3 regions of the Paenibacillus sp. V4I5 genome follow, and region 2 is predicted to be linked to each of the others. Evidence: riboswitches for the same ligand, from Rfam matches in the RefSeq annotation. Region 2 holds a riboswitch; each other region holds the start of a gene.
What was found. A riboswitch is a leader RNA that binds a small molecule or an ion and turns the genes downstream of it on or off. The one in region 2 is predicted to bind ZMP and ZTP.
Positions count from the first base shown of each region.

Region 1 (10,885 bases), 2.0 Mb from region 2:
CTGGGAAATCGACCAATTCGTAGAGGGCTTTCTGACTAAGCACGGGGCCACTCCTGAGCAAAAAGGGTATCACGGTTATCAATATGCCACTTGTGCATCCGTCAACGACGTGATCTGTCACGGTTTTCCTAAGAAGGAGCCTCTGAATGACGGCGATATTGTAACCATCGACATGGTTGTACGTATAGATGGTTGGTTGGCAGACTCCGCGTGGTCTTATGCGGTGGGTAACATTTCTCCAGTTGCCGAGAAATTGCTGAAAGTAACGAAAGAATCTTTATACAAAGGAATTGAGCAAGCCGTTCCCGGCAATCGTATCGGTGATGTGTCACATGCCATCCAAGTGTACGCCGAATCGCATGGTTTTTCCGTTGTAAGAGATTTTATTGGTCACGGGATTGGCTCCGAAATGCATGAAGAGCCGCAAGTGCCTCATTATGGACCAGCAGGCAAAGGGCCGCGGATTAAAGAAGGCATGGTCTTCACGATTGAACCGATGCTTAATGTAGGTAAATACCATTCCAAAGTAGATCAAGATGGATGGACAGCAAGGACTTATGACGGCAGTTTGTCCGCTCAATATGAACATACGATTGCCATCACGAGTCAAGGGCCGATTATTTTGACCGAACAATAATGATACCGGAGGAACATGCATGATTTCTTTTTACAAGAAATATTGGAGAACAGCCTTTGACATTGCTCTCATTGTTCTAACCGTCTATTTATTCATGCTGTTATTTAGTTACCTGTATCGCATCGCTACCCCTATCTTCCTGGCTCTGATCATTTTCATGATGATCGAGCCTTTTGCTCGGTTTTTGAACCGCAAAGGGATACGTAAGTCAATCGCATCGGCGATTTCGACCTTAATTTTCGTCCTTATCATCCTTGGCGCACTAACCGGTGCCGCTGTCATTTTCACCAGCCAGATCATGAGTCTTGTCGATAAGGTGGATGAATATCAAGCGGTGTTCAACGATCAAATTGTGCAAAGAATTAGCGATTTGAATGACCGATTCCAAACGCTGCCACCTGACGTTATTGTGAAAGCCAAAGATTATGCTGGGCAATTCGCCGGCAATGCCTCCAAGTTTATCATTGCTTTCTTATCTGGATTGGTAGCCTCGCTGACATCCTTCTCAACCTTCATGTTCAACTTCATCGTCGGGATTATCTTAGCCTACTTCCTTAGCATTGAAATTGATTCTTGGAAACGTCTTGCAGGTGAAAAAACACCAAAAACCTTCAAATCCGTCTTCTTTTTTCTTAAAGAAAATGTGGTGAAGGGTATCGTATCCTACATAAAGGCACAATCCAAACTGATCCTATTGACGTTCATTGTTGTCTTCATTGCCCTGCTCCTGCTCGGAGTAAACAATGCTTTCTCCATCGCGCTGTTGTCAGGCTTATTCGATGTGCTGCCGCTACTCGGCGTATCAACTTTGTTCATTCCATGGATCATCTACCTGTTCATTGTTGGCCAAACGACCCTAGCGATCTGGCTAAGTGCCTTACTCCTGGTCGTCATCCTCGTCAGACAAGTTATGGAGCCAAAGATTACTGGGGAATCACTTGGGGTATCGGCCTTTACGACCTTAGCCTTCATGATTGTATCCCTTTCCCTCTTTGGATTTGCAGGGGTCATCCTTTCACCTGTATTGATCATTCTAATCAAAGCTCTGTATACGCAAGGTTACCTACAACGCTGGATTCGGAAGCCTGAAGATGAGTATGTTCAAGGCAAATTACCTTATAGCGGACCTTAGTGTCCCAAATCAACGAAAAAAGGCTCCAGCTTTTCCTCAGGAAAAGTTGGGGCCTTTTTTTATACGCGATGCCTGCTTCGGTAGATCGATGGAGCCATGCCCATTTTTTGCGTAAAAACGCGGCTCAAATAAAAACCGTTTTCGAATCCGCATTTCGCGGCAATCGCATCCAAAGTAAGCGTTGATTCCTCCAGCAAATGCCGAGCCCTTGTGAGACGCATCTCATTCAAAAACTCAGAAGGTGTTTGCCCGAACGCCCTGCGAAACTTACGGGTGAATTGTACGGGGGTTAGTCCCAGCGTTACAGCCAAATCCAATAGGGATAGGCTTGCATAAGCATATTCTGTCATGTATCTCCGGGCCTTCTCCATCAACAAGTCGACTTCTGTGGAAGGGTCATCTTTGCGATCTCGCTCCATTTTGACCAAACGTAATAAATCGTTCACCATGTGCTGTTTATGCAGCGTGCTCTCTTCATCCCAGCCGGGAAGCTGTCTCAAATATCGATAATTGGAAGATAAACGATCTGTATCGTTAATCGTCAATTTCCCTTTCCAGAAGGCTATATCACCTAAACTAGGTTTAGACAACCATACAAACTGCAGGAAGTGAAAGGACAGGGGTTCAAGTGTTTTCCTCTGAAACACGGTATGGGGTGGACAGATGACAAAGTCTCCGAACGCCGCTTCGCCTTTCTGCTCCCCAACTCGATAGAAGAATCTGCCGTCTTCTACGGCAAATATCGTCCAACAAGGATACTCATCTTCTTCTAGCATAAACGCCACTTTACGGTGCCAATAGACATGGGAGATGAGCTTAATAGTTACATCACGAAAAGGCACTTTTTCACCCCTTCCACATTGAAATAAAGTATATGTCCATTGTAACTGTCTGCATGTTAAATGAGAATAGGATATTTTACAATGAAATTAAAGATATCCTATGAACTAGTGAGGTGCTAAGTTATGAAGCATGAAATCGTTTTATCAGACATAACCGTAGTCGGCGGAGGATTAGCAGGTGTTTGCGCGGCAATCGCTGCAGCTCGATTAGGCCAAAGCGTCTCTCTCGTCCAAAATCGTCCTGTCCTTGGCGGCAATGCCAGCAGCGAAATTCGCGTCTGGGTTTGTGGTGCTACCTCCCACGGTATTCATCGAAATGCTAGAGAAACCGGTATCATGGGTGAACTATTTGTGGAGAACCAGTACCGCAATATCGATGGAAACCCTTATATCTGGGACCTGATCGTACTGGAAAAAGTCAAAGCAGAGAAGAATATCACGTTGTTCTTGAACACGGATGTCCATGAAGTCCACGCTGATGGTGACGAGACAAGTCGAACGATTCGTTCTGTCACAGGCTGGATGATGGGATCTGAACGACGTATTCGTTTTGACAGTCGTGTTTACCTCGATTGTACAGGCGACGGGTTAGTCGGTTTCCTCGCAGGTGCGAAGTATCGTATTGGGCGTGAAGCCCAAGAGGAGTTTAATGAGGAATGGGCACCACTTGTCGCGGACGATATTACACTTGGAAGCACCCTGTTGTTCTATACAAAAGACGCAGGTCGCCCGGTCAAATATATCGCACCAAGCTTCGCGAAAGACATCACACAAACCACTATTCCTATGAAACGCGTCATTCGCAGCGGAGATAATGGCTGCGCTTATTGGTGGATTGAATGGGGCGGTGAGCATGATGTTGTTCATGAAAATGAGCGAATCCGGGATGAGCTGTCCTCTGTCATCTATGGTATATGGGATTATATCAAAAATTCCGGTAAATTCGAGAGTGAAAACCTGACGCTCGAATGGATCGGCTCCATTCCGGGGAAACGGGAATATCGTCGTTTCGTGGGGGACTACGTGCTCAACCAGAACGATATCATCGCCCAGGAGCTGTTTGAAGACCGTGTCGCTTTCGGTGGCTGGTCGATCGACTTACATCCACCGCAAGGGATGTATGCCACAGCCAAAGGATCTAAGCACATGCATATAGACGGCAATTATCATATCCCGTTCCGTTCCCTCTACTCCGTCAACGTGACGAATATGCTGATGGCGGGACGCAACATCAGCGCGTCCCACGTAGCCTTTGGCACGACTCGCGTCATGGCGACATGTGCCGTCATAGGCGAAGCCGCGGGCACAGGAGCCGCGCTATGTGCGGCAAAGGGCATCTCCCCCCGCGAGCTGCACAGCAGCCACTTAAGCGAGCTTCAGCAGACGCTGCTTCGACAAGATGCAGCCGTCCTCGGTCTGAAGAACGCGGATGCGGCCGACCTCGTGCTCCGCGCTGAGATGACCGCGTCCAGCACCATGACGCGACTTGCACTCGAGCAATCTGCGTCGGTGCTGCCGCTGATCGCGCATGTGGCGCTGCTCGTGCCCGTAGATCCGTTCATTGACGGCATCGAGCTGCTGCTGGATGCTTCGGAGGCTACGGAGCTGACAGTCGAGCTCTGGAGCACTGGGAAGCCGCAGAACTACGTCCCACACACACAGGTGACGTCTATTCAAGTTGCAGTGGCTGAGGGTTCTCAACAGTGGGTAAAGGCAGCCCTTTCTTGGCGTCCTGAAACCGCTCAGAATGCTTTTATCATTCTCAGAAGCAACCCGGTGCTTTCCGTTCATCTATCCGCCAAGCCTCAGACAGGCGTGCTGTCCTTCAAACATGATGCTGCATCAGAAGACACCGTAGATTTCGGTGATATGCATCATCATCAGCCGGTCATTGATTGGAGCGCTAAAGCATTCAATCGGAAGCCAATCTGCTTCCGTCTGCTCTCTCCTACATCCGCATTCACAGCCGATAAAGCCGCCGATGGGTATAAGCGTCCTTACGGAGGCCCACATCTGTGGTCGTCGGCTGGCTTGGATGCCTCCCAGCCAGAATGGCTTGAAGTCAGTTGGCCGGAGGCTGTGCGGATTCAGAGCGTACATCTCACTTTCAATGATGACGTGAACGAAGATTTAATTAATTTGCATCATCATCGGACGGAATTCGAGATCCTTCCTGAACTGGTCAAAGACTACAAACTTCAGGCCTTCATCGGCGGTGACTGGACTACAGTGGCTGAAGGGCTCGATAATCATACGCGCAAACATGTTCATCTTTTACCGGAAGCTGTGACGACGGATCGACTTCGTGTGGTCGTTGAAGCGACGAATGGGACGGAACGGGCAGAGATTGTTGAAATTCGTTGTTATGGTTAATCGAAGGCAATCAACAACAGCCATAAATCATTCTAAGAGTTGCATATTCTATAACCTGCAATTATGATAAGATCAATTAAAAGTTGATGTGTGACTGGCGAAGCATGGATACCCATGAGGAAGCACATTGATGTTACAGCCGTACGCCTGGGCAGAGGTAAGGGGGAATCATCCCCCTTACCTCTTTGTGTTTTTACAAACAAATGAAGGGTTGAGGGTAAAATGAATTCAGAAAAATTAATTTTGGATGGTACACGCGTTGCGAAAAGCATCAAAGAAACGTTAGTCGAAAAAATCAACCAACTGTCTGCAAGAGGTATCCAGCCATGTTTAGCTGCGATTCTTGTTGGCGATGACCCTTCTTCCGAAACCTATGTACGTATGAAAAGCAGTGCATGCAAGCGGCTAGGCATTGATTCCAGACGAATCCACCTAAATAAAGCAACGACAACAGAGGAGCTTATTGCCGTTATCCAACAATTAAACGCGGACCCTCAGGTCCATGGTATTTTATTGCAGCATCCGGTTCCACACCATATTGACGAAAGAGCCGCGTTTGAAGCTATTCAGATCGAAAAAGATGTGGATGGTGTCACCATACAGGGCTTTGCTCAAAATGCTTTTGGAATGGCCAGCTTTCCATCGTGTACCCCAGCCGCCATTCTAGCTATTCTTGATTATTATCAGATTCCAATTGAAGGCAAGCACGCGGTAATCGTTGGTCGGAGTCCTATTCTAGGTAAACCCGTATCACTTATGCTGCTGAATAGAGACGCAACCGTAACCATTTGCCATTCAAAAACAAGTAATCTCCCCCTCATCATCGGATTAGCTGATATTGTCGTTGCAGCCGTTGGTAAACCTGCATTTATTCAAGGAGCATGGATGAAGGAAGGTGCTGTCGTTTTAGATGCTGGATATAATGCTGGTAATATTGGCGATGTCGATTTCGATGCTTGTCACAAAAAGGCCAGCGCAATTACCCCTGTCCCTGCTGGAATAGGCCCGGTGACCATCGCAATGCTGCTCAAACACACCGTCCTTGCTGCCGAAAAAAGTAAAATGATTACTTGAGTTTCCGACATTCTTTTTTCTAAAATAGGTCTTAATAACCCTTGCTTAACCTCACATGGTATGTTATATTAAAAGTGCATCAAATCAAGGTTTCCACTTCAAAAAGTTGACATAGGAGTGATACAAATGGGCAACAATTCCGTACAAATCCCGCAAGGTGAAGAATTGATTCGTGTAGAAATGACGGTTAAGGAAGCGCTTGCATTGACAGGCACTAAATTTAACCAAAACCACAAATTAGAGACAGATGCGATCAAGAAGGTTAAACAATCCTTAGAAGATAAATTGCTGACACCGAACCATTAATCCATACTCACTCACCGCATATAGCCCTGACGAGCGATTTCAAATCGCTCGCAGGGCTTTTTTCATTAGATCCCTCATCCCTCAATGGCCTTGGTCGAGGATTTCTCGTTTTTATCGTATCAAATTCAGCCGAATGCTTATAATAATCACGCACCGCTCAAAATCCTACATCATAAGGAGTGAACAACCAAATGTCAGAAGATCATAAGCAGCAAGGGCACGCCAGACAAAACACAACGACACGAACACAAGATCAAAGCAGTAACAAGAAAGGTAAGAAATAACGCTATTCCACATCAGGAGGCCGATATATGCTCGATCAGTTAGAAAGCAATTATGACTGTGCGAATGCGGGCTCTGACCTGCATAGTTTAAAACAAGAACTTGAACAATTCCAAGGGCAAGCAGCCTCTTCAGACAAAGAACAAGAAGAGCATCGGAATCGACTTGAGAATCAAATACGTTTTATTGAAAATAAGTGTTCCATCCCAAGCGAACATATCCCGAAATGAAGAAAGTCCACGCCTTTTGAGGGGCGTGGACTTTTGCATTAGTTGACTTTCCTTCTTGTCAAAATACACGGAACACCTTTACCGACGGCTCCTGGTTCAGACATCATGGCCAAATACCGAAGTCCTCTTGTGCACGGTGTCTTACAAACCGCACACGTGGACGATTCCACAAGCCTCATCGTGTATTGCACTCTGGATGAAAGTTCTTTCTTCTTGGATGCCTTGCCCTTCCCTTTAGGTGGTGCCATATCCACGCCTCCCAACTGTTTCCTTACTTCAGTATATGAAGTCTGGGCGGAACGGTTCTTGGGAAGCATGCTCAAGTTCGTTATACTTGTCTATGACAAATTTTAAAATTCCATCGCCGTCAATAGGATCGGAACCAATTCCTCATAGAGTGCAGCGAAAGATTCCACGGGCAATGGATTTACCCCAAATCCTACTTCAACGGTAAAGCCGGGTCTACGAAATTGTTGGATGAACCAGTCTTTGTAACCCGCGTCACTATCCGTCAGTTTAACAGCCTGATAGCTGCTGACTAGGGCTAATCGCTCGGCAAATGCCTCAGACTCCGATGGCTCATAGTCGCGATAATTCCAATAAATCTCCCTACCCTGGGTATGCAGCGCCACCACAAGCTCAAAATCATGTCTTTCTGTAAATTGAGCTAAAGCTGCTGCCTCCGGCTCCGTTAACGGTGCCTCTCCACTGTAATCGCGCTCACCAGGTCCAGCCTTCTCTCTACGCATTGCCTCTTCTTCCCAATGTGCAGGGAACTGGTCATTGAGATCAACACCGTGAATATTGGCCTTCCAATTTCTGAAATCCAGCGATCCTCCATTCCAATTCAACAGCGGATCTCGGAAAGGATGTTCTTCGGTAACGCCAGACAGTACAAGTTCCACGCCATCAGGATTCACCATGGGTACAACCCAAAGTGAATACTCCGATAGTAGACGTCTAATGTTGCTGCCATGCCATGCCGTCCCTCTTGCGTAGGAGCAAGCAAGGTCTTCCACGAATTGCATGAGTAACGGTGTCGTTATCCATTCATTCGCATGCAGCGCTGCATTGAAATGAATCTCTTTCGTACCTTGACCAATTCGCAAAGCTGGTATGCTTTTCCCCATCACACTTTCGCCTATCTCTTCTACATGAAGAAAAGGATATATCTTGCAGAGCCGATTCAGTTCTTCACAAAGTGTCCAATACCCGTATCCTAACACACGACCACCTCACAGCCCATTTACTTAGTTCGTATGGCTATGATTATGCCCGCAGGCTTCGAATCATGCGGATTCATGCGGAGATACCTTTAGCACGCTATACAACTTAGCTTCCTCTAAAAATGCAAATAGACCCTCATCAGGGTCTATTCGCATTCACTCATAAAATATTAGGCACCTGCCAAACGACAGGCGTTATTGAAATTTGCTCTTTCAGCCAATTCTGCGCAATTTGTTTAAATAATTCGGGCTCACCGCTGCAAAAAAATTGATGGATAGGAAGCTGCCCCGATGAGGCCAGCATGTCGCGGTGATAAAGGATCGTGCTGATCTCTCTTGCCGTTTCGTCTGCCGAAGAAATCAACGTCACATCCGGTCCCATGACACGAGAAATGGCCTCTACAAGGAAAGGGTAATGGGTGCAGCCTAGGATTAAGCAATCTATCGGTTTGCCGATTAGCTGTCTAAGCGATTGCTCGACAACCTCATTTGCACTCTCCGCACCGAAAAGCCCTTTTTCTACGAACGGCGCTAACAGTGGGCAAGCTTCGCTATATACTTGAATGTTCGGTGAAATCAACCTTAACGCATGGTCATATGCATGGCTGCGAATCGTTCCATCCGTACCGATAACTCCAATAATACCACTTCGCGTAGTTTTGATCGCGGCTCTCGCTCCAGGCGAAATAACGCCAATCACGGGAATGGACACCCGTTCACGAATATCTTCTATGGCCACTGCCGTTGCTGTATTACAAGCGATAATAATCATTTTAGGATTAAATTGAATTAAGTACTCGACAATTTGCCGAGTGAAGGTTCTTACTTCTCCAGCAGAGCGGGGACCATACGGACTTCGCGCTGTATCTCCGAAATAAATCACTTTTTCCTGCGGAAGCTGTCTCATTAGTTCTTTTACTACAGTTAATCCTCCGACTCCGGAGTCCAGTACGGCTATCGCTTGCTGCACACCTATCCGCTTCCTTTGCCGGTTAATGAATTACGTAACCACATGGATAGGATATGAGCGTACAAGCTGAAAGGTACCTAGGTGAAAGTATCAGATTTCTGGTCTGACACCTATTCTTTAGGAATGGAGTTCACTCACAATTCCGAATTCATAGCCTTTTTTCTTGATCTCTTTGCAAATACGGGCCAGTGCCTGCATATTTTCTAAAGATCCTTGATGCATCAAAATCACATTACCATCATGCAAATTATTCATAATGTCATTGTATGGATCCTCTGCCCCGTTGGCTCTCGGTTCCCAATCTCGCATAGCTGTAGACCAGAATACAGAAGTATAGCCCATGCTGGAAACTAAGTTCAAATTATGTAAATTGTAATGTCCATAAGGAAAGCGGAAATATTTCGCGACTTCTTTACCTGTAAGTTTTTTATATAACGCTTCGAAATCCGTAATTTCTTTGCGAATCTGATCATCCGTCATCTCATTAAAGTCGTTATGCGTCATCGTATGGTTGGCAACGAAATGACCATCCGCTACAACCTTTTTCAAATACTCAGGATTTTTCTTAATGTTATTGCCCGAAATAAAGAAATTCGCTTTCACATTGTTTTCTTTTAGTGATTTAAGCATGAGATCGACTTCTATTAAAGGACCTCCAGCATCGATCGTTAAATAAACCTTTTTGCCGGTCCCGATCCAAACTGCTTTCTGGTCCTCCGTTAAGGATTTTGTTTCTTTTGGAAAATCAGGAACTTGCCCCGTTTTCTTTTTCATGTAATACCAGGAATAAGGCACGCGATCGCCAGTCACTGACTTGGTTTTGGAATAATTACCTACCACTGCTGGCTTTGGTGTTGCGGTTGGTTCTGGGGCTGTTGTTGGCTTCGGTGTCTTACTGGGAACGGGTGTGGATTGAGGTTTAGGTATGGGTTTAACTGTTGATTTAGGCGTTGGAGTTGGAGTCGCCGCTGCAGTTGTTGTTGCTTGTGGCGTAGAGTTTTGGGCTTGACTCATGTCTGGGGATAATAGGCTTATGTCTGCACAACCGATCAATGTTGCGCTTAGAACGATCAGTAGTGCAGCACTTTTGGTAATTGGCTTCATCGTAGCACCTCGTTGTTAGAATGAATACTTACGTACTCATTTCGACAGCGCTAGACAATTTCCCTGCCTATTTTAGGTAAACGGTGTTTATTTCGTAGCTCGATACGTCATAAATTGAAGAATTGTGATGAGAATAAAAGCTGTGCCAGCAAGCATAGGAATCGTGATGAAGCCCAGCCAGTTCAAGTAATCGACATCACATGGAATAGGGCCGCAGCCTGTTGCTGATTCGTGAAATACACCCGATTGCAGCAGAACATGATAGATGGAAATACAAGCTCCCCAGATGGTCAGCGGCAGCACATAGATGGTTAATTTGTAGTCTCTGCGCACGGCTGCAATGCCTAATAGGATAACTAATGGATACATAAGAATACGTTGATACCAACATAATTTACAAGGAATAAAGTTCATTATCTCTGAGAAATACAGGCTTCCCAATGTGGCTATTAATGCAAGTAGCCATGATAGGTGCATCCCATTATCTCGCAACCATTTATTTGACATCAATGCTCGTCCTCCCCTTCCTTCTCATTATAAAAAAATTGTGAAAGGAAGTCTAACAAGAGCGAAAATGGCCAAGCAGTTATCAACAAGCCTGCTTGGCCATTTCCATTAAACGGAGAAGCTATATACCACTTCATTTGTTTGTTTCACGAGATCATCCCACTGTTCCACAGGTACAATATCCACAACAGCTTTGATCGGT
Region 1 is NZ_JAUSZB010000002.1:2,677,496-2,688,380, forward strand. It holds gene map (type I methionyl aminopeptidase) at 1-637, shown strand, start outside; gene ytvI (sporulation integral membrane protein YtvI) at 657-1,769, shown strand; gene QFZ78_RS14110 (AraC family transcriptional regulator) at 1,829-2,611, opposite strand; gene QFZ78_RS14115 (FAD-dependent oxidoreductase) at 2,735-4,984, shown strand; ZMP/ZTP riboswitch at 5,065-5,144, shown strand; gene QFZ78_RS14120 (bifunctional 5,10-methylenetetrahydrofolate dehydrogenase/5,10-methenyltetrahydrofolate cyclohydrolase) at 5,207-6,058, shown strand; gene QFZ78_RS14125 (hypothetical protein) at 6,185-6,364, shown strand; gene QFZ78_RS14130 (DUF2524 domain-containing protein) at 6,676-6,876, shown strand; gene QFZ78_RS14135 (hypothetical protein) at 6,915-7,124, opposite strand; gene QFZ78_RS14140 (M14 family metallopeptidase) at 7,227-8,102, opposite strand; gene racE (glutamate racemase) at 8,263-9,072, opposite strand; gene QFZ78_RS14150 (polysaccharide deacetylase family protein) at 9,190-10,176, opposite strand; gene QFZ78_RS14155 (disulfide oxidoreductase) at 10,264-10,683, opposite strand; gene QFZ78_RS14160 (glucose 1-dehydrogenase) at 10,792-10,885, opposite strand, start outside.
Region 1: it holds a riboswitch for ZMP and ZTP, as region 2 does, so the genes downstream of both, QFZ78_RS14120 (bifunctional 5,10-methylenetetrahydrofolate dehydrogenase/5,10-methenyltetrahydrofolate cyclohydrolase) here and rpiB (ribose 5-phosphate isomerase B) in region 2, are expected to answer to the same signal.

Region 2 (10,885 bases):
GAATGCGCAGCGCCACGGCGTGGCTGCGCGGGTGGAGTGGCTCGAGGGGGACCTTCTCGAGCCCTTTATTGCGCGCCGGATCGCGCCGGATATACTGGTGTCTAACCCACCGTATATCCCTGATGGCGACCTGCCGGCGCTTCAGCCGGAGGTGCGGCTGTTTGAGCCGCACACGGCTTTATTCGGCGGTGTCGAGGGACTCGACCTGTACCGCCGGATGATCTCACAGCTGCCGCAGCTGCCGCGAATCCCGACTGTGGTCGGGTTCGAGGTGGGCATTCGGCAGGCGGAGGCTGTGGCGGCGATGCTGCGCGCCGCCGCTGACTGGGACGAGATCCGGTTCGTGTCGGATCTCCAGGGCATTGATCGCCATGTGATCGCGATCAGATCACTATAAATAGTGGGAGTTCGTAGCAATAGGAACGAACACTCCAACTCTATCATTTTTCACAAATTTAAATAGATTACTAGGTTTAGCTCCTCCTCTTATTGCCCATACTGGCTAGTAGAAGCGAAGGGAAAGGGGCTTTTCCTCATGGTTAAGAGATCTAATCGTCAAACTTATAAATCTTTATTATTAGTAGCTTTTGCACTTATTGTTATGATAACTTGTTGGGAATCGAATCGTTCAAATGCGGCTGTTATTTCGCCTACGATACCGGAAGAATCTATTCGCTTACGTATTCTAGCAAACTCCGATTCGGCGCAGGATCAAGCGTTGAAACGCGAGATTCGTGATGCTATTATTGCTCGTATGCAGGAGTGGGTCGTTGGACCCCAATCGCTGGATGACGCAAGAGAAGTAGTAAAAGCCCACTTGCCCGAGTTTGATATACTAGTTGGACAAATGATTCAAGCACGTGGCTATAGCTATTCACATACAGTTGAGCTCGGTAAAGTCCCTTTTCCAACAAAAATGTACGGAAATGAAGTGTACCCAGCGGGAGAATATGAAGCGCTGCGCGTGACGATTGGAACGGGGGAAGGTCAGAACTGGTGGTGTGTGTTGTTTCCGCCATTATGTTTCGTGGATTCCTTATCTGGAGAAGCGGTAGCATCGGCTGCTGTTGTAGCGAATACAGAGGATGTTGGAAAGGTAAAGTCATCTCCTACACCTACATCAGTACAGAAAGACAGTAAAGTTGCACCTACGGCTAAACCTGACAAGTCTAACCCTGTCGCTAAAGAGGTTAAGGATGCACAAGTGGAAGAAAAAACGGAATCCGTTGATGCTAAGCAGCCACAAGTTAAGTTTTTTATCTGGGAAATGGTGAAGAAGATCGTATCGTGGTTCAGCTAAGCTAAGATAAGTCACCTGTTACCATTTAGGATCAGAATTTTATTTTGAAGTTAGGATGATAGATGATCGTGACAAAATACTGGAAAGTGGATCAGGGTATAGGGACCGAGATAGGTGGGGATTTAGCTGAAGCTGCCCTGCTTCTCCAACGTGGTGAAACAGTAGCCTTTCCTACAGAGACTGTATATGGTCTTGGGGCAGACGCTACGAATACGGCAGCTGTCGAAAGGATTTTCTCTGCGAAAGGTCGGCCTTCAGATAACCCGCTGATTGTTCACATTGCCAGTGTCGAACAGCTCTCGAGTTTAATTCTATCTGACCGTGTTACGGCGGATCATCGCCAGCTTATGGAGGCTTTCTGGCCGGGACCTCTTACCATTGTGCTGCCTGTGAAAACAGGTGGCATTTCGCCGTTAGTAACCGCTGGTCTTAAGACTGTGGGCGTGCGAATTCCGGATCACCCAGTGGCTTTGCAGCTTCTTCGTGAAGCGGGACTTCCTATAGCCGCGCCGAGTGCCAATAGCTCAGGCAGACCTAGTCCAACACTCGCCTCTCATGTCAAAGATGATTTAGATGGTCGGATTGGCGGGATTGTGGATGGTGGAGCAACTGGGGTTGGTGTCGAGTCGACTGTGATCGAGCTTATAGGCGGTGAGCTATACATTCTACGTCCTGGCGGTGTTACGTCAGAGCAGCTGCAATCGGCACTGCCTGCTATTCGGATTCATGAGCCAGAGCGGGAAGAGGTACAAGATTCCGAAACACCGCGTGCTCCGGGGATGAAGTATACACATTACGCACCAAAAGGATTTATGCATATCGTTCAAGGTGAAGATGCAGAAGTTGTTGCTGAATGGATTCAAAACGATATTGATGCGGCCAAGGCACGTGATGAATCAACGGGTATTCTTACTTTTGAGGAGAGAGCTTCTCGTTACGATGCTGATTTGGTTATTGCCTGCGGATCATTATCGCAACCGGAAACAATTGCTCAGGATCTATATGCTGCCTTAAGGCAATTTGATCAAGAAGGCATTCAATATATTGCTGCAGAGGGTTGTCCAGAAACGGGGATTGGCCTTGCGATTATGAATCGACTTCGTAAAGCAGCAGGTCACCGGCTTGTACGTGTTTAGCTAGCATGATTCCCTGTTTGTCCGCATATCTTGAGAGAGAAACGTGGACAAGGGGGATAGCGCTATGCTCGCATCTGGGGTGGAATTTGGGCAGCTGGTAACAATTATTATTATGGCGATTGCTTTGGGCCTGGATGCATTTTCCTTAGGGATTGGCATAGGGATGAAGGGTATTCGTTTGATTGATATTATGAAAATTAGCTTCGTGATTGGTATTTTTCACGTTCTTATGCCTTTGATGGGGATGTTTATGGGGCAATATGTCTCTTTGCTGCTAGGGAATGTCGCTACAGCGGCCGGGGGATGTTTGCTTATTCTTTTGGGTTCGCATATGGTATATAGTTCGATTCGTGGAGAAGAAGCGGCTTCTTTTGATCATAGGACAATTTGGGGTCTAACGATCTTTTCACTTAGTGTCAGTATTGATTCATTTTCCGTGGGTGTATCCCTTGGTATGTTCGCAACGGATATTGTGTTGACGGTGCTGATCTTTGGTCTGTTTGGAGGCTTGCTATCTATTGCCGGATTGTTGGTTGGCAGACGGGTAAGCGGCTGGGTAGGCGAGTATGGCGAGGCGTTTGGCGGACTTATTTTGCTCACGTTTGGGATCAAGTTTTTACTGTGATACAATATTGGTATAGAAAGTTTTCGTCTTAGCTTATGTTTACGATTAGGAGGGAATCATGTTGCGAATTCTATTTGTTTGTACAGGAAATACGTGCCGCAGTCCATTAGCAGAAGGTTTGCTGCGTATCAGGGTGCACCAAGAAGGACTTGCGGCGGAGGTTCGTTCAGCAGGGGTATCCGCGGTGACGGGCGGTCCAATTTCCCGAAATAGTGCATCGCTTTTACAGGAAGCGGGCTTCAAGGAGTCCATTAGTTCTTTGGCGATCCAAGAGTCTGAAGTGAATTGGGCTGATCTCATTTTGACTATGACGATGGGGCATAAACGCACGGTCATCCAGCGGTTTCCGAGTGCGATTGAGAAAACTTTTACGCTCAAAGAGTACGTCGAGGATGATGCTCGTATTTTACAGGCGATTGAGGAAAGGGAGCAGCTCGTTACAGAGCTTCAGCTCAAACAGGCTCTTTCGCAAGCCGTGTCTGTTGAAGAAAGAAGCCGCATTTTTAAACTTGAACATGCGATTCCCGACTTTGATATTTCTGACCCGTATGGAGGCTCCATAGAGATTTACCGACGAACGGCAGAGGAAATCAGCGGGAGTTTAGATAAATTGGTTCAGAAAATACGTGCACGAAACGAAGACTCCAAATAACTCAGGTTTCAGATATACGAATTGCGGATACATCTTTACACATGGGGTAGAATGCGATAAAATAGAGGTATCAATCAAGACTCAATGTAACTGGCGACGAGTGGGAGTAACCACAATGGAGCATTGAGCTATACGGCCGGTCGCCTGGGCAAAAGAGCAACGCGCGTTTTCTAGCGTGTCCGCTCTTTTTTTCGTTTTCTGGTGAGCTTTGGGATATAATAGGATGGTCGAATTCGAACAAGCAAAGGAGCGTTCTATTCATGAAAATTGCCTTAGGTGCGGATCATGCAGGCTATCGTTTGAAAGATGTTATCATTCCTTTTATTGAGTCATTAGGTCACCAAGTCGTCGATTACGGCTGCAGCTGTGCAGATTCGGTCGATTATCCCGACTATGCGCTTAAAGTTTGTGAGCAAGTGGTATCAGGCGAAGCTGACAAAGGGATTCTGATTTGTGGAACGGGTATCGGGATGTCGATTGCCGCGAATAAGGTTCCGGGTATCCGATGTGCACTCGTACACGATCTATTTTCAGCGAAAGCGACGCGCGAGCACAATGATACGAACGTACTTGCCCTAGGGGAACGTGTTATTGGACCGGGTGTAGCGGAGGAAATCGTGAAAATCTGGCTCGAAACCGAGTTTTCCCAAGGTGTTCGCCACCAGAATCGTATTAACAAAGTGCAAAGTATCGAAGACCGTTTCACATTGCATCCATAGCATATTTCCTAACGGAAAATTCCAGAAACGAGGGATCATGATGACAGATTCCATTCTTTCTAATGTTGCCGAGGCTTTTGAAACGAATCTTCGGGAATTGGTCAAAGTCGGCAATCTAAGATCAGGTCACATTCTGATTATCGGAACGAGCACGAGTGAAATTCTCGGGCATAGGATCGGTACATCAGGTACGCTTGATGCGGCTAAGCCGCTCTTCGAAACGGCGCAGCGCATAAGCCGCGAGTTCAGGCTGCACTTAGCCTTTCAATGCTGTGAGCATTTGAACCGTGCAATCGTTATTGAGGAAGAGCTGCTATTGCGTGCGCCTCAGCTTGAGCCAGTCTCAGTCATTCCAGTGCCAAAGGCCGGAGGTTCGATGGCCTCCTATGCGTATCGCCATTTCACGAAGCCGATCGTTGTCGAGACGATTCAGGCACATGCCGGAATCGATATTGGCAGCACGCTCATCGGGATGCATCTGCGCCCAGTTGCTGTGCCAGCAAGGCCGCCAGTGCGTAATATTGGCCATGCCTATGTAACGATGGCTTTTACCCGGCCTAAGCTGATTGGCGGTACAAGAGCTGTATACCTACCTGATGAAGCGGAACAACTCTATCAAACAGCCGCACCCGATGCGGATTGTTAAACTTTTAACATATCAAATGGAATTAAGACTTATCAGATAAGACTACCCTGTAGGAGGAATTTAATATGACAAACTTTTTGAGCAAACAAGATCCTAAAATTGTAGCAGCCATGAACCTTGAACTTGCCCGTCAACGTGACAAAATTGAGCTTATTGCATCTGAAAACATCGTTAGCCAAGCTGTTCTTGAAGCTATGGGTACAGTGTTAACGAACAAATATGCAGAAGGTTACCCAGGCAAAAGATATTATGGCGGCTGCGAGCACGTAGACATCGTTGAAGATATCGCTCGCGATCGCGCAAAAGAGCTTTTCGGTGCTGAGCACGCGAACGTTCAACCGCATTCCGGCGCACAAGCCAACATGGCTGTTTACTTGGCAGCTCTAAACCCTGGAGATACGGTACTGGGTATGAACCTGGCACATGGTGGTCACTTAACGCACGGCAGCCCCGTGAATGCATCCGGTATTCTCTACAACTTCGTTGCTTACGGTGTAAGCGAGAAAGATTTCCGCATTGATTACGACGATGTTCGTAAAGCTGCATTCAAACACAAGCCTCGCATGCTCGTAGCTGGCGCAAGTGCTTACCCGCGTACGATCGATTTCGAAGCTTTGGCTTCTATCGCTAATGATGTAGGCGCGCTGTTCTTCGTCGATATGGCTCATATCGCAGGTCTTGTTGCTGCTGGTCTGCATCCGAACCCAGTGCCGCATGCACATTTCGTAACGACAACAACGCATAAAACGCTTCGCGGTCCTCGCGGCGGTATGATTCTTACGCGCAAAGCTTGGGCAGCAGCGATCGATAAAGCCGTTTTCCCAGGTACCCAAGGTGGTCCTTTGATGCACACTATTGCAGCAAAAGCTGTTTCCTTCGGTGAAGCTCTGCAACCAGATTTCAAAACATACGGACAAAACGTGATCAACAATGCGCAAGCATTGGCGACTGCTTTAACAGCTGAAGGTATTAACCTTGTTTCCGGCGGTACGGATAACCACTTGATGCTGATCGATTTGCGCAGCTTGAACATTTCGGGTAAAGATGCTGAGCACGTTCTAGACGAAATTGGTATTACAGCTAACAAAAACGCGATTCCTTTTGACCCAACAAGCCCGTTCATTACTAGCGGTATCCGTCTAGGTACACCGGCTGTAACATCCCGTGGTATGAATGAAGAAGCAATGAAAACAATCGCGAAAGTGATTGGACTTACCCTGAAAAATCCGAAAGACGAAGCTGTTTTGGAGAAAGCACGCGGTTTAGTGAAAGACCTGACAGCTCAGTATCCGCTTTACCCAGGTTTAACTTATTAATTGTAATTTGAAAATATGTTCAGGCCGGCTCTCTGGAGTCGGCTTTTTTTTACCCTTTTATCGGTCCAGGGGCTGTTGACGAAAGTATGGGGGCAGACCTATACTTCTTGATAATTCGTGTAAAAGGAGGTTGCATCCATGCAGCTTGTTTTACAGTACGTGCAGTTGAAATCAACCATCATGCGGGTTCACAATTTTCAACAAATCGATATGGATGTGCCCGTGTCCGTTGAAGAAATAGCCGGTTACCTGTATTGTACGGAACGCAATGTGAAAATACTGATTCGTAAGATGATTGAGATGGCATGGATTTCCTGGACACCGGGTCGCGGGCGCGGCAACCGTTCTATGATCCGTTTTCTGGCTTCCGTCGAGGATCTATTGTTTACTGAAGCGAAATTGCATGTTGAACAGGGGAATTTGAACAGTGCGATGAGTTTGTTTCAAATAGAAGGATTGGATCCAGGAGTCATGGATCGATTCCTAGCTTGGTTAGGAAGTTACTTCGGGTATAGAGGGACCCTGGAGTCTGGCGATCCTGAAACCCTTCGATTGCCAATGCAGATGAGAGTCTTGACCCTAGACCCTGTGGATGTGCTATTCTCTGGTGATCTCCATTTCGTGAAGCAGGCTTTCGATACGCTGATCTATTTTGATCCTGCTTGCGGCAGCTTAGAGCCAGGTTTGGCCCATGAGTGGGAATGTAATGAGAATGCAACGATCTGGACGTTTTATTTGCGTAAACGGGTGCGATTCCATCATGGTCGTGAGATGACATCGGCAGATGTGGTCTTTTCACTTAATCGGGTACGCAAGCTAGGCACGGAAGATTCTCCAAACCGATGGCTGCTGGAATCCGTCAGAGACATCCGCGCAGTGGATCGGCTGACCGTAAGAGTCGAGTTGAATGCGCCGAATTATATGTTTCCTCACTACGTAAGTTCCTATCAGGCCGCGATCGTACCGGCTGATGTGTACAGTGCTCAGAAAGTGAGTGATCCGGGCATGCTGCCCGTCGGGACGGGTCCGTTCCGGATTACGAGGTATGATGAAGGAGGCGTAACATTCGAAGCATTCGAGGATTATTACCGGGAGTCCGCCCACCTGGATCGGATCGAACTGCTTTGCGTGCCGGAAATGGTAAGTGAGCGAAGGTGGCAGCAGCTGAACTTCCAAATGGGCAAGCTCAGTCATTCTAAACAGCCGGCACCGGCACATTGGTGCAAAAAAGAAATCATGATGCTGGGTTCCAGCATGTTAGTCTTTAATTTACGAAAGGAAGGGCCTCAGCAGGATATCCGTTTTCGTCAAGCGCTGCAGCTAGTTCTTAACCGTAGCGGTATGATTAAGGAACTGGGACTATATAATGCGATACCTGCCGCGGATTTCTTGCCGACCGGTTCGCCAGTCGAACTGCCGGATGATGACCAGCCTGAACGTGCTAGAGAATTACTAAGTCAATGCGGATATGAAGACCAGCCGATAACGATGATTTTCACCCCGAAAAACCGTGCCCTAGCTGAATGGGTTCATGCTCGATGCCTCGAAATCGGAATTCAGGTAGTTCTACAGGAATATTCTTTTGAGGAAATGTCCAAGGTGCATAGGATGCAATGTGCAGATATCGTTGTCGGCGGGGTTGTCGCAGATGACGATGAGGCCCGTTGTCTGATTGAGATGTATAAGATAGGCAACTTGGCGCTGCGCGTATACGCGACCGATGAGCAGCGCAGAACGTTCGATGAAACAATTGCCTCCATCGAAGCAGAGCCTGACAGTCAGGTGCGTTTGCAACGAATCCGCTCCATGCAAGGATTATTATCGCAAAACCAATCGGTCTTATTTCTTCTTCATACGACCCAACAATTAGTGTATAGCCCACACCTTCAAGGTATTTCTTTCAATACGCTCGGTTGGTTTGATTTCAAGAGCATCTGGTTCTGCCCCGAAATCGTTGATTGAATTGAGAAGTGACAGATCAAGAATAATAAATATCATGTTATACCAAAGCCGCTCGGGTGAATAATCCTAGTGGTTTTTTCTTGTCTAAAGGATATTCACGGGAGCTTTGGTTTTACAGAGGATAAGTTGGATAACATATGATATAATGGACGAGGTTTGTCGTTCCATGACGATATTTTTTTGTGAAATACATATAAAGCGCAGTTTTTAGGAGGAAATTATGGGGAAGTTATTTATTTGTGATCATCCGCTAATTCAACATAAGCTAACTTATATTCGGGATGAGAATACGAAAACAAAGGATTTTCGAGATCTCGTAGACGAGGTTGCGACATTAATGGCCTATGAGATTACGAGAGATATTCCACTTGAGCATGTACAGGTGAAAACGCCAGTGACTACAGCAGATTGCCGTATTATTTCGGGCAGAATGCTGGGACTCATTCCGATCCTGCGTGCAGGTTTGGGTATGGTAGACGGGATACTTAAGCTGATTCCGGCTGCTAAAGTTGGACATGTTGGCCTGTACCGTGATCCTGACACGCTTCAGCCTGTCGAATATTATGTGAAGCTGCCGACGGATGTTCTGGAGAGGGAGTTAATTGTCATTGACCCGATGCTGGCCACAGGCGGATCCGCGAATATGGCGATTGAAGTGCTGAAACGCAGAGGCTGTACACAAATGAAGCTGATGTGTTTAATTGCAGCACCAGAAGGGATCAAAGCTGTTCAACAAGAGCATCCTGATGTTGATATTTACGTAGCCGCCGTTGACGACTACTTGAACGATCATGGCTATATCGTACCGGGACTTGGTGACGCAGGAGATCGTCTGTTCGGCACTAAATAATTGGCTTACGAAGATAGCTTTGCTATGCAAAGCTCTAAGGTTAATGCTTACGAAGTTAGCTTTCTTACAGAAAGCTCTAAGGGGAGAAGAAACCGATGAAACGTTTAAAAGTGATTACGATCTTCGGAACAAGACCCGAAGCGATTAAAATGGCTCCGCTTATTTTGGAGCTGGAGAAGCATCCTGAACATATTGAGTCCCTTGTCTGTGTGACAGCTCAACATCGACAAATGCTCGACCAAGTGCTGGATATTTTCAAAATCAAACCTGATTTCGACTTGAACGTCATGAAAGACCGTCAAACGCTGAATGAAATTACGATGCGTGTACTGCAAGGTTTGGAGCCTGTCTTCCAAGAAGCTAAGCCTGACCTCATTCTCGTGCATGGCGATACGTTGACAACATTCCTTGCAAGCTATGCGGCATTCATGCAGCAAATCCAAGTGGGACATGTCGAGGCAGGGCTTCGTACGTGGAACAAAATGTCCCCTTACCCAGAGGAAATGAACCGTCAATTAACGGGAGTGCTAGCGGATCTACACTTTGCACCAACGCAGCAATCGGCTGATAATCTGCGGAAAGAAAATAAATCTGAATCCCAGATATATGTGACGGGGAATACGGTTACGGATGTGTTTAAATACACGGTACAAGAGAAATTTGAACACCCTGTATTGGAATGGGCAGCGGGCCGTAAGCTAATCTTGATGACGGCGCATCGCCGTGAAGCGCAAGGTGAGCCTCACCGTCAAATCTTCCGTGCTGTCAAACGTATTGCGGATGAGTTCGAAGATATTGCGATCGTTTATCCCGTGCATCCAAGTCCTGCAGTTAAGGAACCTGCACATGAGATCCTGGGCAATCATCCACGCATCAAGCTGGTAGACCCATTTGACGTTTTCGAGTTCCACAACTTCTATCCGCACGCCCATATGATCCTGACAGACTCTGGTGGTCTTCAAGAAGAAGCGCCGTCTTTTGGTGTGCCGGTTCTAGTTCTGCGCGATACGACAGAACGTCCGGAGGGTATTCAGGCAGGTACGCTCGAACTCGTTGGAACGGATGAGGAAGTGGTCTATGAGCGTGCTCGCGCGCTTCTAACGGATCCAGATTTATACAACAAAATGAGTCAAGCCGCCAACCCTTATGGGGATGGCAAATCGTCCGAACGCATCGTGCAAGCGATACTTTATCACTTCGGCAAGACCTCTGAGCGTCCGGAAGCATTCTAACCGTGACAAAATCATGACAAACGCTACAGCGTACAGTTGTACTGTTTGGTTTGGAATCTCGCAAACCCTAGAGCCGCAAGGCTCTGAGGAGTTTCTCACAAAGAGACTTGTGAAGTTATGTCAATTGACAAAAGAAAGACCGCTCCGATACAATATATGAGGATTCACCTGCATGGCCCAAAATCCCTCTAGAAACGAAAGGCGTTGACGATTTTGGAATCACCAAGGCCAGATGACAATCCATGGCGTGCTGCGGGTCTAGTATCTGCTATCGGATTAGAAGTTGTAATCTGTACAGCTATAGGATATGTATGTGGAAAGTATTTCGGTGGTTCAAAAGGGTGGATCATAACTGGCGTGATGATCGGTTTTTTCCTGGGCATTGGCACCGCAGTGATGATGCTTAAGAAGTTCTTGGAGGACGACCGACATGAATGACCACATGAA
Region 2 is NZ_JAUSZB010000002.1:4,647,252-4,658,136, forward strand. It holds gene prmC (peptide chain release factor N(5)-glutamine methyltransferase) at 1-397, shown strand, start outside; gene spoIIR (stage II sporulation protein R) at 536-1,300, shown strand; gene QFZ78_RS23225 (L-threonylcarbamoyladenylate synthase) at 1,363-2,436, shown strand; gene QFZ78_RS23230 (manganese efflux pump MntP) at 2,501-3,061, shown strand; gene QFZ78_RS23235 (low molecular weight protein arginine phosphatase) at 3,120-3,713, shown strand; ZMP/ZTP riboswitch at 3,790-3,870, shown strand; gene rpiB (ribose 5-phosphate isomerase B) at 3,974-4,432, shown strand; gene QFZ78_RS23245 (TIGR01440 family protein) at 4,473-5,078, shown strand; gene QFZ78_RS23250 (serine hydroxymethyltransferase) at 5,144-6,394, shown strand; gene QFZ78_RS23255 (ABC transporter substrate-binding protein) at 6,533-8,356, shown strand; gene upp (uracil phosphoribosyltransferase) at 8,577-9,206, shown strand; gene wecB (non-hydrolyzing UDP-N-acetylglucosamine 2-epimerase) at 9,302-10,438, shown strand; gene QFZ78_RS23270 (AtpZ/AtpI family protein) at 10,652-10,876, shown strand; gene QFZ78_RS23275 (ATP synthase subunit I) at 10,869-10,885, shown strand, end outside.

Region 3 (10,885 bases), 3.1 Mb from region 2:
GTTATTCAGGTGATGAAAAAGCACCCCGAAGGAACATTGTTTGATCTAATAGCACGATATTTGGGCAAATGGGCAGGCAGGGTGGCTGCTATCTTTTTTGCCCTTTATCTCTTTTACTACGCTTATACTGGGCTCGTTGAGGCGGTTTTGCTCACGAAGGCATGGCTTTTGCCGCAAACTTCGGCATCTACCGTCATGCTATTATTGCTCATTCCCACTTATGTGATTGCACGTAATGGACTTCGCGTCTTGGGCAGATATGCGGAACTTGTTTATATGATCTCTTTGTGGATACCATTTGTATATTTATTTCCGCTCAAGGACGCCCATTGGCTCAATATGGTTCCCTTATTAAAGGAAGGATGGAAGCCTGTATTCTCAGCGGTACCTACTACGTTCTTTTCTTATATCGGATTTGCTACCACGTTTATTTTGTATCCGTTTTTGAAGAACAAACAAAAAGCTTCTAGCGCTATCTTGATCTCCGATACACTGACGATGCTTGGATATTTGTTCATTACTGTTATCTGTTTTGTCTATTACAGCCCAGACGAAATTCAGAAGTACAACGAACCTGTGGTTAATATCTTAGAAGCCATCGAATTTAATTTTGTAGAACGGATGGAAGTGCTGTTTATCGCGTTTTTCTTGCTTATTTTTTCATTAGCGTGGATACCTACTATATACATGGGTGTTTTTTGTACAAGCTGGCTGCTCGGAAAGCAGGATCACCGCAATCATTTGCGGATACTGTGGTTGATCACTGCTCTGAGCACGTTTTTCTTCATACCAACTTTTAATCAGAACGATCGCATGAATGATTTTCTTATTCAGATTGGTATTGGAATCGAATATGTTTTTCCCGGTTGCTTACTCGTATATTTATGGGTGCAAGATCGCTTTCAGTGGGGGAAGCGTTTATGAACAAGCGGCTCCTTCATGCTATACTCATCGCCACGGTTATCGTCATCATTGCGAGCTGCAGTGACAGGTTAGATATGGAAGATGCTACACATGCCTTATTAGTAGGTTTTGATCTCGATAAAGAAAACGAGCTCATTCTATACAGCACATCTCCAGTTTTCAGCAAAAATGTCGAGAAAAAAACGCGTGAACTTAGAGTGAAACCACAGACGAATCGTCAATCAAGAGGAAAACAAGACAGTTATACAGAAGGCGTTTTCCAAGGGAGAAGTATTCAAGTCCTACTACTATCTAAGCGAATATTGCAGCAAGAAAATTGGTTCCAATTAACGGATGTTTGGTTTCGCGATCCGAAAAATCCGCTAACTCCAAGGATCATTGCTTTCGATGGACCTCTCTCTGAAATCATATACCTGAACCCGAAAGATCAGCCGATGCTGCCCATATTGCTGCGGGAAATGGTAGAAACGAAGAACGCCCGATCGGAAACGGTTAAGACGACTTTACAGGGGCTGCACCAACAAATACGTGAAAAGGGTGTCACTCCTATCATCTCTGAAGTTCGATTGAAAGATAAGCAGATTGCGATAACAGGGACGACACTGTTGGATCATAAAGGGAAATATGCTGATTCTCTGAACATGCAGGAAACTATTCTACTGCGCATATTGCAAAAAAATACAAAAAAGAGCGTCAACTTAACAATTCCCATTCCCGGCGAAATGAAGATTGGACCGTTCCATACAGATAAAGTAAGTTTAAACGCGGATGAAATAAAGGTGAAAATCAAGACCTCCTTCCTCAAGGACAAATTTCAGTTCCATATGCACATTACCATGCGCGTTGGACTATCGGAGCTTTTGTTCCCTTTCGACGTACGTAGTCAAGGAAAAGAGTTAGAGAATAAGATTACCGAACAAGTGCAAATGAATTTTGAAAACCTCATAAAGAAAATACAAACGGATAAAATTGATCCGATAGGGCTCGGGCTCTATGCGCAAGCGCATGAATATAGCCATTTCAAGAAAGTGGAAGATCATTGGGGTGAAACGCTGGCCAATGCGGACATTCATGTTTCCGTTAAAACAATCATAGGAGCTATGGGAACATTGAAGTAACAGCCTTGTATGCATACGATGCGCTTCTTAATAGAAAGCTCTAGGGGGACAACAAGTGAAAAAATATACCTTGAATGAAATCACCTTCATGCAGTATATCCTTCTCAACTTCGGAATGGTTGTGAGTATCGGATTTTTGTCGCTGCCGCGAGTATTAGCCGAACAGGCAGGCACGGCAGGCTGGATTGCGCTCATCATCGTTTGGGTCATCTCCATAGTGGCGAGTCTGATCGTCATACAAGTGATGAAGAGGTACCCAGATGGTACCTTGTTAGATCTATTGTCGATGTACTTGGGCAAATGGGCAGGCAAAGCGGGAGCCGTCCTATTTGCCCTCTATCTCTTTTACTACGGATACACAGGTCTCGTATATACCATATTGATTTCAAAGCAATACCTTTTGCAGCAAACCCCTGATTATATCATTATGCTTCTGCTGCTCATTCCCACTTATGTTATTGTGCGGAACGGACCACGCATATTGGGCAGATATGTGGAAGTGATAATACTCCTATCTCTATGGATCCCCTTCGTTTATTTGATTCCGCTTAAGGATGCTCATTGGCTCCGTCTGCTTCCTGTTCTTAAAGAAGGATGGAAGCCTGTTTTCGCAGCGTTACCATACACTTTATATTATCATATAGGTTTTTCAACCACGTTTATTTTGTATCCGTTTCTCAAAAACAAGCGGAAGGCCGCAGCAGGAATCGTTATCTCGTATACATTGACGATGCTCATGTATTTGTTCATTACCGTTATCTGTTTCGTCTATTTCAGTCCAGATGAAATTCTGGAGTACAACGAACCGACGATCAATGTATTGAAAGCTATCGAGTTTAAGTTTATATCACGGATCGAAGTGCTATTTATCGCGTTTTATTTACTTATCTTTTCATTGTCATGGATACCCACGATGTACATGAGCGTTTTTTGTACAACTTGGCTAATTGGAAAGCAGGACCACCGCAATCATTTGCGGCTGCTTTGGCTTTTCATCGCTGTGGGCACGTATTTCTTCATGCCTACTTTTTTTCAAAGTGAACGGATGAATACTTTGCTTGGTCAGATCGGTTTTGTTGTTGAGTACTTAGTGCCTGGTTGTTTACTCCTGTATGTATGGATACATGATCGTTTGGGGTGGAGGAAGCACTTATGAACAAGCAGCCGCTGTACGTTTTGTTCATTATCATGATGATTGCAATTGTTCCGGGGTGCAGTGACCGGTTGGATCTGGAAGATACCACAAACAACCTAGCTCTCGGTTTGGATCTTGATAATGAAAACAACATGCTTGTATATATGAATAGCCCTGCATATGGCAGAGATATAAAGAAGAAAACACTAGAAGTCCAAGTGAAATCGCAAACAATTCGTCAATCGAGAGAGAAACAAGATGAATTTGCGCCAGGAGTTATTACAGGCAGAAAAGTTCAGGTCATACTTATTGGGAAACGCATCTTGGAACATGAAGACTGGTTTCGGATACTTGACGTCTTCTTTCGTGATATGAAAAATCCATTAACACCCAGAATTATCGCTGTCGATGGATATATCTCCGACATAATATTCCTACATCCGAAAGATCAGCCGATGTTACCTTTAATGTTGCGGGGGATGATCGATACGAAGAGCGCTAGATCGGAAACGGCAAAAACAACACTGCAGCAGCTGCATTGGCAAATGTATGAGAAGGGGGTTACGCCCTATATTTCCGAAATTCAGTTGGACAAGGCCAAACAGATCAGGCTGGTTGGCGTAACGCTTCTGGATCATAAAGGGAAGTATAAAACCTCTCTGAACATAGAGGAAACCAGTTTACTTCAAATATTGAATAAAAACGCCAAGAAGCCTGTTAGCTTTACACTTCCGATTCCTGGTGAAAAGAAGAGCGGTCCATTCCATACAGACCATTTAAGTATATCGGTTCAAGGAATGAAAACGAAAATAAAAACCTCGTTTAAGCAGAACAAGTTTCGGTTCGATATCAACATTAAAATGCCAGCCGGTCTTACTGAACGTTTATTCCCCTTTGATGTACGAAAGAATGGAAAAGAGTTAGAGAAAATGATTTCTGAACATATGCAAAAGCAATTCGATAGCCTCATCAAAAACATACAGAAGCATCAAATCGATCCGATCGGGCTTGGTCTCTATGCGCGGGCCCACGAATATAGTCAATACAAGAAAGTGGAGGATCATTGGGGAGAAGCGCTGTCAAAGGCAGACATTCATGTTTCCGTTAAGGTGATCTTAGGAAGTATGGGGCCCGTGAAGTGACTGATTTTGGAGCGTGTAACCACCTTTTTGACATAAAGTTGATCATGATTGGCAGCAAAAATTTGCGTTTTTCTACTTATGCCTTTACACTTAAAACAAAAATGGAGTGGTGAAATGAGTAAAGGCAGAGTTTGGAACAAGGGTAAACGCAACGGAGGTGGCGGACCAGCGGCTGGAACGGGTTATAAGGAAAAGCTAGCGGCCACCATGCAAGCGGAGGGTAAAACCGTCGAGATTATCGATCTTAAGAATCCGATAAATCAGGTTCAACGTATGAATCGTGAGAATTGGGTCGAGAGGCCCGTTCGTGTTAACCGTGAACAACCTAAAAAATAATACAGATAAGCCTATCCAGACACTTTATGAGTGTTGGGTGGGCTTATTTTATTTTGAAAGTTCCCCCCTGTTGTACAAAGTGCAACAACATGAAAGGGATGAGCGAGTAATTAAACACTTTTCTTTCACACTCTCGTCCAAGGCAAAGTGTAAGCCGTATATTCTCGAGTAGCTTATTACTCCAAATTTACATTTGATAACTGTCCCGCTTGATAGTAAGGGTAATCCATCTTTTGTTGAACTTGCTGTACGAAATGTGAATCAGTAAGCGATTCAATGACGAATAATCCTAAATCAATGGATGCCGAAACTCCGCCGCCGGTAAAAAGATTCCCGTCTCTGACGATTCGTTTTTTAACGACTTCGGAACAGTAAGGCGTCAATAAGTCATAAGCGGAAGGATTGGTGGTTGCCTTTTTTTCATGTAAGAATCCGGCTGCACCTAGTAACAACGCACCTGTACACACAGAAGCTTTGTAAGTCACTTTAGCTGAGGTTTGGAGCCAAGTGATGAAGGCAGAGTCGAATCTAAGGCTTCTCGTTGAAAATCCGCCAGGTACAAACAGGAGATCATATCCTGATAGGTCGGGATAGACATGTCTTGCCTTTACAGTTAAGCCTCGGTCGTCCGTAATTTCCTCCTTATTGGAGCAAAAATCCCAAGTGACGTTCTCATTGGCTCCCAAAATGCCCATCCATGTGATAGCTTCAAAGAAGCCAGCGAAGTCTAACGTGGTCATTCCATCGAATAGTACGAATGCCATTTTCATACACAGCCACCTGACCTTTCAATTGTCATAAAAGCACAAAAAAGCATTTGATTAAGGATCAAATACTTTGCCCAGGCGTACGGCTGTTAGCAATGTGCTCCCTCATGGTTATCCATGTTTACGCCAGTCACACATCGGGTTGATTTCTATAATCTTACAATTACTCGCACCGAAATTCAATATCTTTTTTCAAGTGACGACCATGACATAAACCTTTCACGTCCCCATATGAATGGAAGAGGCGTTTGTTGCGTACGTCATAATGGCCGACAAGCTGGGAGGGAATGACTTATGAAATCGGTGTATAAGCTTGAAGTAGAGGAAGCGAGAGTCATGATCGCAGCAGGCATACAAGCGGCAATAGAAGCGAATACAGCCGAAACGATATGTATCGTAGACGATGGTGGGTATCTAATTGCGTTAGAAAGAATGAATGGCGCTCGCAATACGAGCCCGGAAATCGCCATAGCTAAGGCTTTTACAGCTAGCGGTCACAGGCGTTCTACGCATTTGTTTAATCAGCCAGGTGGCCCAGCAACCATCCATGGTGAGGCATTTGGTATTCATGCAATGATGCCAGGTAAATTTGCCATTTTCGTCGGTGGGCTTCCGATTGTGGTGAACGGGAGTGTCATTGGAGGAGTCGGTGTAAGTGGAGGAAATGGAGAGGATGATATTGCGGTGGGGGTTGCGGCGTTAAAGGCGCTGCAGTCTTATTTGGGTAACGCGTATGAAGTCATGACAGAGCCTGATATAAAGAAATAGACATCATTTCAAATAGGAAAGCCCCAGTCCCTCAGATGATAGAGAGAACGGGGCCAATTTCCTTAACTCAAAAGGCTTCTTACGTATTGAATGGTTTCGTCAATCGTATCATCCGCAAGTTGTTCTAAAGAGATGTCGATCCCCGGTTTTACCCGGTGCAGCTTCTCTAAGAACGTTTTTGTTTGGAAAATACCCTTACCAGATCGTACCTCTTGCCGTTTGTTGTTCTGAATGACAACATCCTTAAGATGGGCAAGGACGATACGATCACCGAAAGCAGCAAAGGCTTGATCCAGGAAAACTTCTTGTGCCTCAACAGCAGTAGGTGGCATTAGATTCACTGGATCAAACACAACCCCCAGATTACTGGAAGGAATCTCATCCAAAATTCGAACCATTTTCTCAGTACTAGATAACGTGTGAGTGAATACGGGTTCGAGTCCGATGAAGACACCCCAACGCTCAGCTTCCTCTGCCAATTCTTCAACTGTTTGCTTGAGGATTGCCCAACCCATGGCTTCATAACGTTCGGAATCCTGCGAAAGGTAAGTCGTTAGGTCAGCTGTTTCCGTCGCAACGATAGAGGTACCAAAGTCTCTGGCGAAACGCAGATGCTCTTTGAACCGGTTGATTTCATGACGCCGCTGCAGTGGATCTGGATGAATCGGATTGATATAACAGCCAAGCACGCCAATCCGAATACCAGCACGATGGAATTGCTCGCCAATGTGGTTGGCCAGAGCAGGGCTGAGCCTACCGAGGCTGGTGTCAATATCACTAATCGCTTTGCTGAGTGCCAGTTGAACGAAGTCAATGCCTCGTCCGCTTAGCTTCTCTGTTAATTGCTTCAATGGAAGATGGCCGGCAGCATGGGCTAACGTTCCGATTCCCATCTATCTAGCCATCCATCCGCCGTCCACGCATAGTACGTGTCCGTTCATATAATCCGACGCATTCGATGATAAGAAAACAACAGGACCTTTCAAATCCTCTGGTGAGCCCCAACGGCCTGCCGGAATTCGATCTGTAATGGATTGTGTGCGTTTCTCATCTTTGAGGATAGGAGCTGTATTATTGGTCGTCATGTAACCAGGAGCAATGGCATTGATCTGGATACCTTTCCCGGCCCACTCGTTCGCTAATGCTTTAGTAACACCAGCGATAGCATGTTTACTCGCAGTGTAGCCAGGAACATTAATGCCTCCTTGGTAGGTCAGCATAGAAGCGATGTTCACGATTTTGCCGCTGCCGCGCTCAATCATGTGACGGCCAATCAGCTGGCATAAGAAAAAGGCTGAGTTCAAGTTCAGATCAATGACATCATGCCAATCTTGACGTCCATGGTCAACTGCCGGCGTACGTCGGATGATTCCGGCATTATTGACGAGAATATCGACGCCGCCGTAGATGCCGATGGCTTTGTTTACCACATCCTCAAGGATGTCTTCGTTGCTAAGATCAGCTGCGATCAGCTCGGCTTTGCCGCCTAATGCTCGGATGGCTTCTACCGTTTGTACGCTTTCGGAAGAGGATACGGCAATGACTTTTGCGCCTGCTTCAGCAAGGCCAATGGCCATCGCTTGACCAAGACCGCTGGAAGCGCCGGTTACGAAGGCTGTTTTGCCTGTTAAATTAAAAAGTGTCATGAAGGATACTCCTTTTCACTATTGAGTTACGATCTGGATGCCAGCATCACGGTACTGCTTGGCAATATCAGCGGGTAGGGCACTGTCTGTTAGGATCATAGCCACTTCGGACAAGGCAGCGAACGTTCGTAAGGCACACTGTCCGAATTTGTAATGATCGGCAACGCCATACACCGTTGCACTGTTTCTAATCAATGCACGTTTATAATCGGCATGATCACTCGTGTAGATGGTAAAGCCGTGCTGTAAATGAACACCAGTGGCAGAAATGAACGATTTCTGAATGTTGAGCTTATTCACATATTCCACGGCTTCAGGACCTGCGAGCATGTTGCGCAGACGGTAGCCGCCTGGAACAACCAGCCGAATTTCTTCCTTATGCAAGAGCTCGGAGATAATAAATAAATCGTTCGTTACAACAGTAAGCGGCTGATTTTCCAGCCGCCTAGCAATTTCAAGGGTTGTGCTGCCGCCATCGAGGGCAATAATATCTCTTGGTTGAATGTATCGCAGAGCAATCGTCGCGATTTCGGATTTCTGATCGGCATGCTTAATGATCGGCTCTTTCGTTGAAAGTATGCCGAGCTGATCACTTTGAGCGAGCACCGCTCCGCCATGAATGCGGACAAGCAGCCCTTTTTCTTCGAGTTTGGCCAAATCTTCGCGAATCGTTTTACCTGTAACGTCCAGCCGTTCGCTAAGCTCGTTAACGGTTACTTCTTTCTGTGCCAGAAGTATTTCCATAATGGTTTCATATCTGCGTAGAGGGTTCATCGGTTGTCATCCGTTTCTAAATTGAGGTTACCGACTATTTTAAATCTTTCATGGCCACGGCGTCCATATCATCAAAAATTTGATTTTCGCCAGCCATGCCCCAAATGAAGGTGTAATTGTTCGTGCCAACACCGCTATGAATGGACCAGCTTGGGGAAATGACAGCTTGCTCATTGCGCATAACTACGTGACGTGTTTGCTGCGGCTCACCCATCATGTGGAACACAACCGCATCTTCCGGCATGTCAAAGTAGAAATAAACTTCGGAACGACGATTGTGTGTATGAGAAGGCATTGTGTTCCACATATTGCCTGGCTTCAGAAGCGTCATACCCATAACGAGTTGACAGCTTTTTACGCCGCCTGTGTGGATATATTTGTAAATCGTACGCTCGTTAGAAGTATTGATGCTACCTAAGTGAGTAGGAGTAGCTTCGCTGATGGCGACTTTTACCGTTGGATATGTTTGGTGAGCAGGTGTTGAATTAAAGTAGAATTTCGCTGGATCTGCAGCGTTATCACTAGCAAACGTAATATCCTTCGCGCCAAGACCAATATAGATGCAATCTTTGGAATCCATGTTATACACCGTTCCGTCAACTGTGATCGTACCTCTGCCACCAACATTAATGATTCCGATCTCGCGGCGCTCTAAGAAATAATCAGCAGCCATTTCTTTCTTGTCAGCTTGCAGTTGAAGTGAGCCAGTAACAGGAAGCACGCCACCAATGATGAAACGGTCAACGTGGGAGTAAACCAATTTAATTTCATTAGGTGAGAACAAAGCGTTAATTTGAAACTCAGCTTGCAGGCGTTCAGTGTCAAATTGCTTTACTTCATTCGGGTGTGATGCGTAGCGGATATCCATCGGTTAATCTCTCCTCAAATTTGGTTTATTTATGTTGATATGTGTTCATATAGGTTTAATTTACTCCAATAAGGGGGTTTAGGCAAGAGTTTTTGGACCTATGTTTTAAAAGTTTCTATTTGGGTGAATAAAGTATGCGGAATAAGTAAACAACTATCCATCAGTTAGGTTAATACCTAGGAGGTTAAGTACATGGACAAGAGTCACAATTACGATCGTATAAGTAATGATGCGAATCCCACCAAACCTGGTGAAGAAGCTATATCATCGACAGACATGGTCAGTGAGGCCGTAGAGGAAATCATGGATAATATTAAAAAGGCGTTTTCGACCAGCGATCCCGATGATCGCGATTAGGACGTGGAAGAGCTTCTCCGGAGGAGGGGAGAGCGCTGAAAAGGACCTTGTTGTCTACGTGTGTTTGTGTAGATGACAAAGGTCCTTTTTCATTTAGGGTTAAGGTAAGGCGACGAAGTTTAGGCTAAAGTATTGTATTTTTTGCAACATTCGGTTGGAAAACGCTTGATTAGCTTGCCTAAAGTTGTAAAAAGTAAACTTTACACGGATAAGTATGCGAATGGTTCAGTATTACATCACTTAGGCGGAAATTACTTTGCATCAACCTTATAAACACTCTCAACCAAGGGCGGCGTAAGCCGTTTATTTTCATTGCACTCAATTAAATGGAGATTCTCCCTACGCTCTGTTGAAGCATTCGGACTACTCGCTAGCGTGCATCATTTCGGACAGTTTGATTCATTCTCCATTGGATCGGGGTCATGCCTGTGATGCGTTTAAACACGGTGGCAAAATGTTGACTGGACGCGTAACCCAACTCATTGGCAATCTTTGTTACTGTATCCGTGCCTTCAGTCAACAGTCCGCAAGCATTTTTAATTCGTGCACGTTCAATAAATACCATTGGCGGGAGCCCTGTGTATTCCTGGAAGGTGCGGAAGAAGTGGGAGGGACTGATTCGGACAAAATCAGCCATTTCTTCGATGGCGGGGCGCCATTGCGGATCTTCCGCGATCCGCCCAACCAGGGCATCCAATTGACGTAATAGATCGTCAGCGAGTGAAACCATTTGTTGACTAGGCTGAAGAATTCGAAGCAGCATCCCAAGCAGTGCTTGACGGGTAGCGGAGGTTCGTAATGGATTGTTGGAATTAATCGCATTTCGCAGCTGTCTAATGTCGTCAACGGATTGCAGTCCAGTGTGGGTAACTCTGGGCAGCGCCTCGAGTGCCTGTCTGAAGCATTCACTCTCGTCTTGCGGCAAGCGCAACCAGTTTTCTGAATGCGGTGGTGTGATGATGAACCACCAGAATCGGCTGGGCTCAATCACGTTGAAGCGCCCGCGATGAACCTCGCCAGGACTTGTGTGAAACACGTCACCTGCTTTTG
Region 3 is NZ_JAUSZB010000002.1:7,698,971-7,709,855, forward strand. It holds gene QFZ78_RS36465 (GerAB/ArcD/ProY family transporter) at 1-924, shown strand, start outside; gene QFZ78_RS36470 (Ger(x)C family spore germination protein) at 921-2,042, shown strand; gene QFZ78_RS36475 (GerAB/ArcD/ProY family transporter) at 2,098-3,198, shown strand; gene QFZ78_RS36480 (Ger(x)C family spore germination protein) at 3,195-4,319, shown strand; gene QFZ78_RS36485 (hypothetical protein) at 4,434-4,655, shown strand; gene QFZ78_RS36490 (DJ-1/PfpI family protein) at 4,832-5,425, opposite strand; ZMP/ZTP riboswitch at 5,488-5,566, opposite strand; gene QFZ78_RS36495 (GlcG/HbpS family heme-binding protein) at 5,717-6,190, shown strand; gene QFZ78_RS36500 (sugar phosphate isomerase/epimerase family protein) at 6,253-7,083, opposite strand; gene kduD (2-dehydro-3-deoxy-D-gluconate 5-dehydrogenase KduD) at 7,084-7,836, opposite strand; gene QFZ78_RS36510 (DeoR/GlpR family DNA-binding transcription regulator) at 7,855-8,610, opposite strand; gene kduI (5-dehydro-4-deoxy-D-glucuronate isomerase) at 8,645-9,478, opposite strand; gene QFZ78_RS36520 (hypothetical protein) at 9,671-9,835, shown strand; gene QFZ78_RS36525 (helix-turn-helix transcriptional regulator) at 10,206-10,885, opposite strand, start outside.
Region 3: it holds a riboswitch for ZMP and ZTP, as region 2 does, so the genes downstream of both, QFZ78_RS36490 (DJ-1/PfpI family protein) here and rpiB (ribose 5-phosphate isomerase B) in region 2, are expected to answer to the same signal.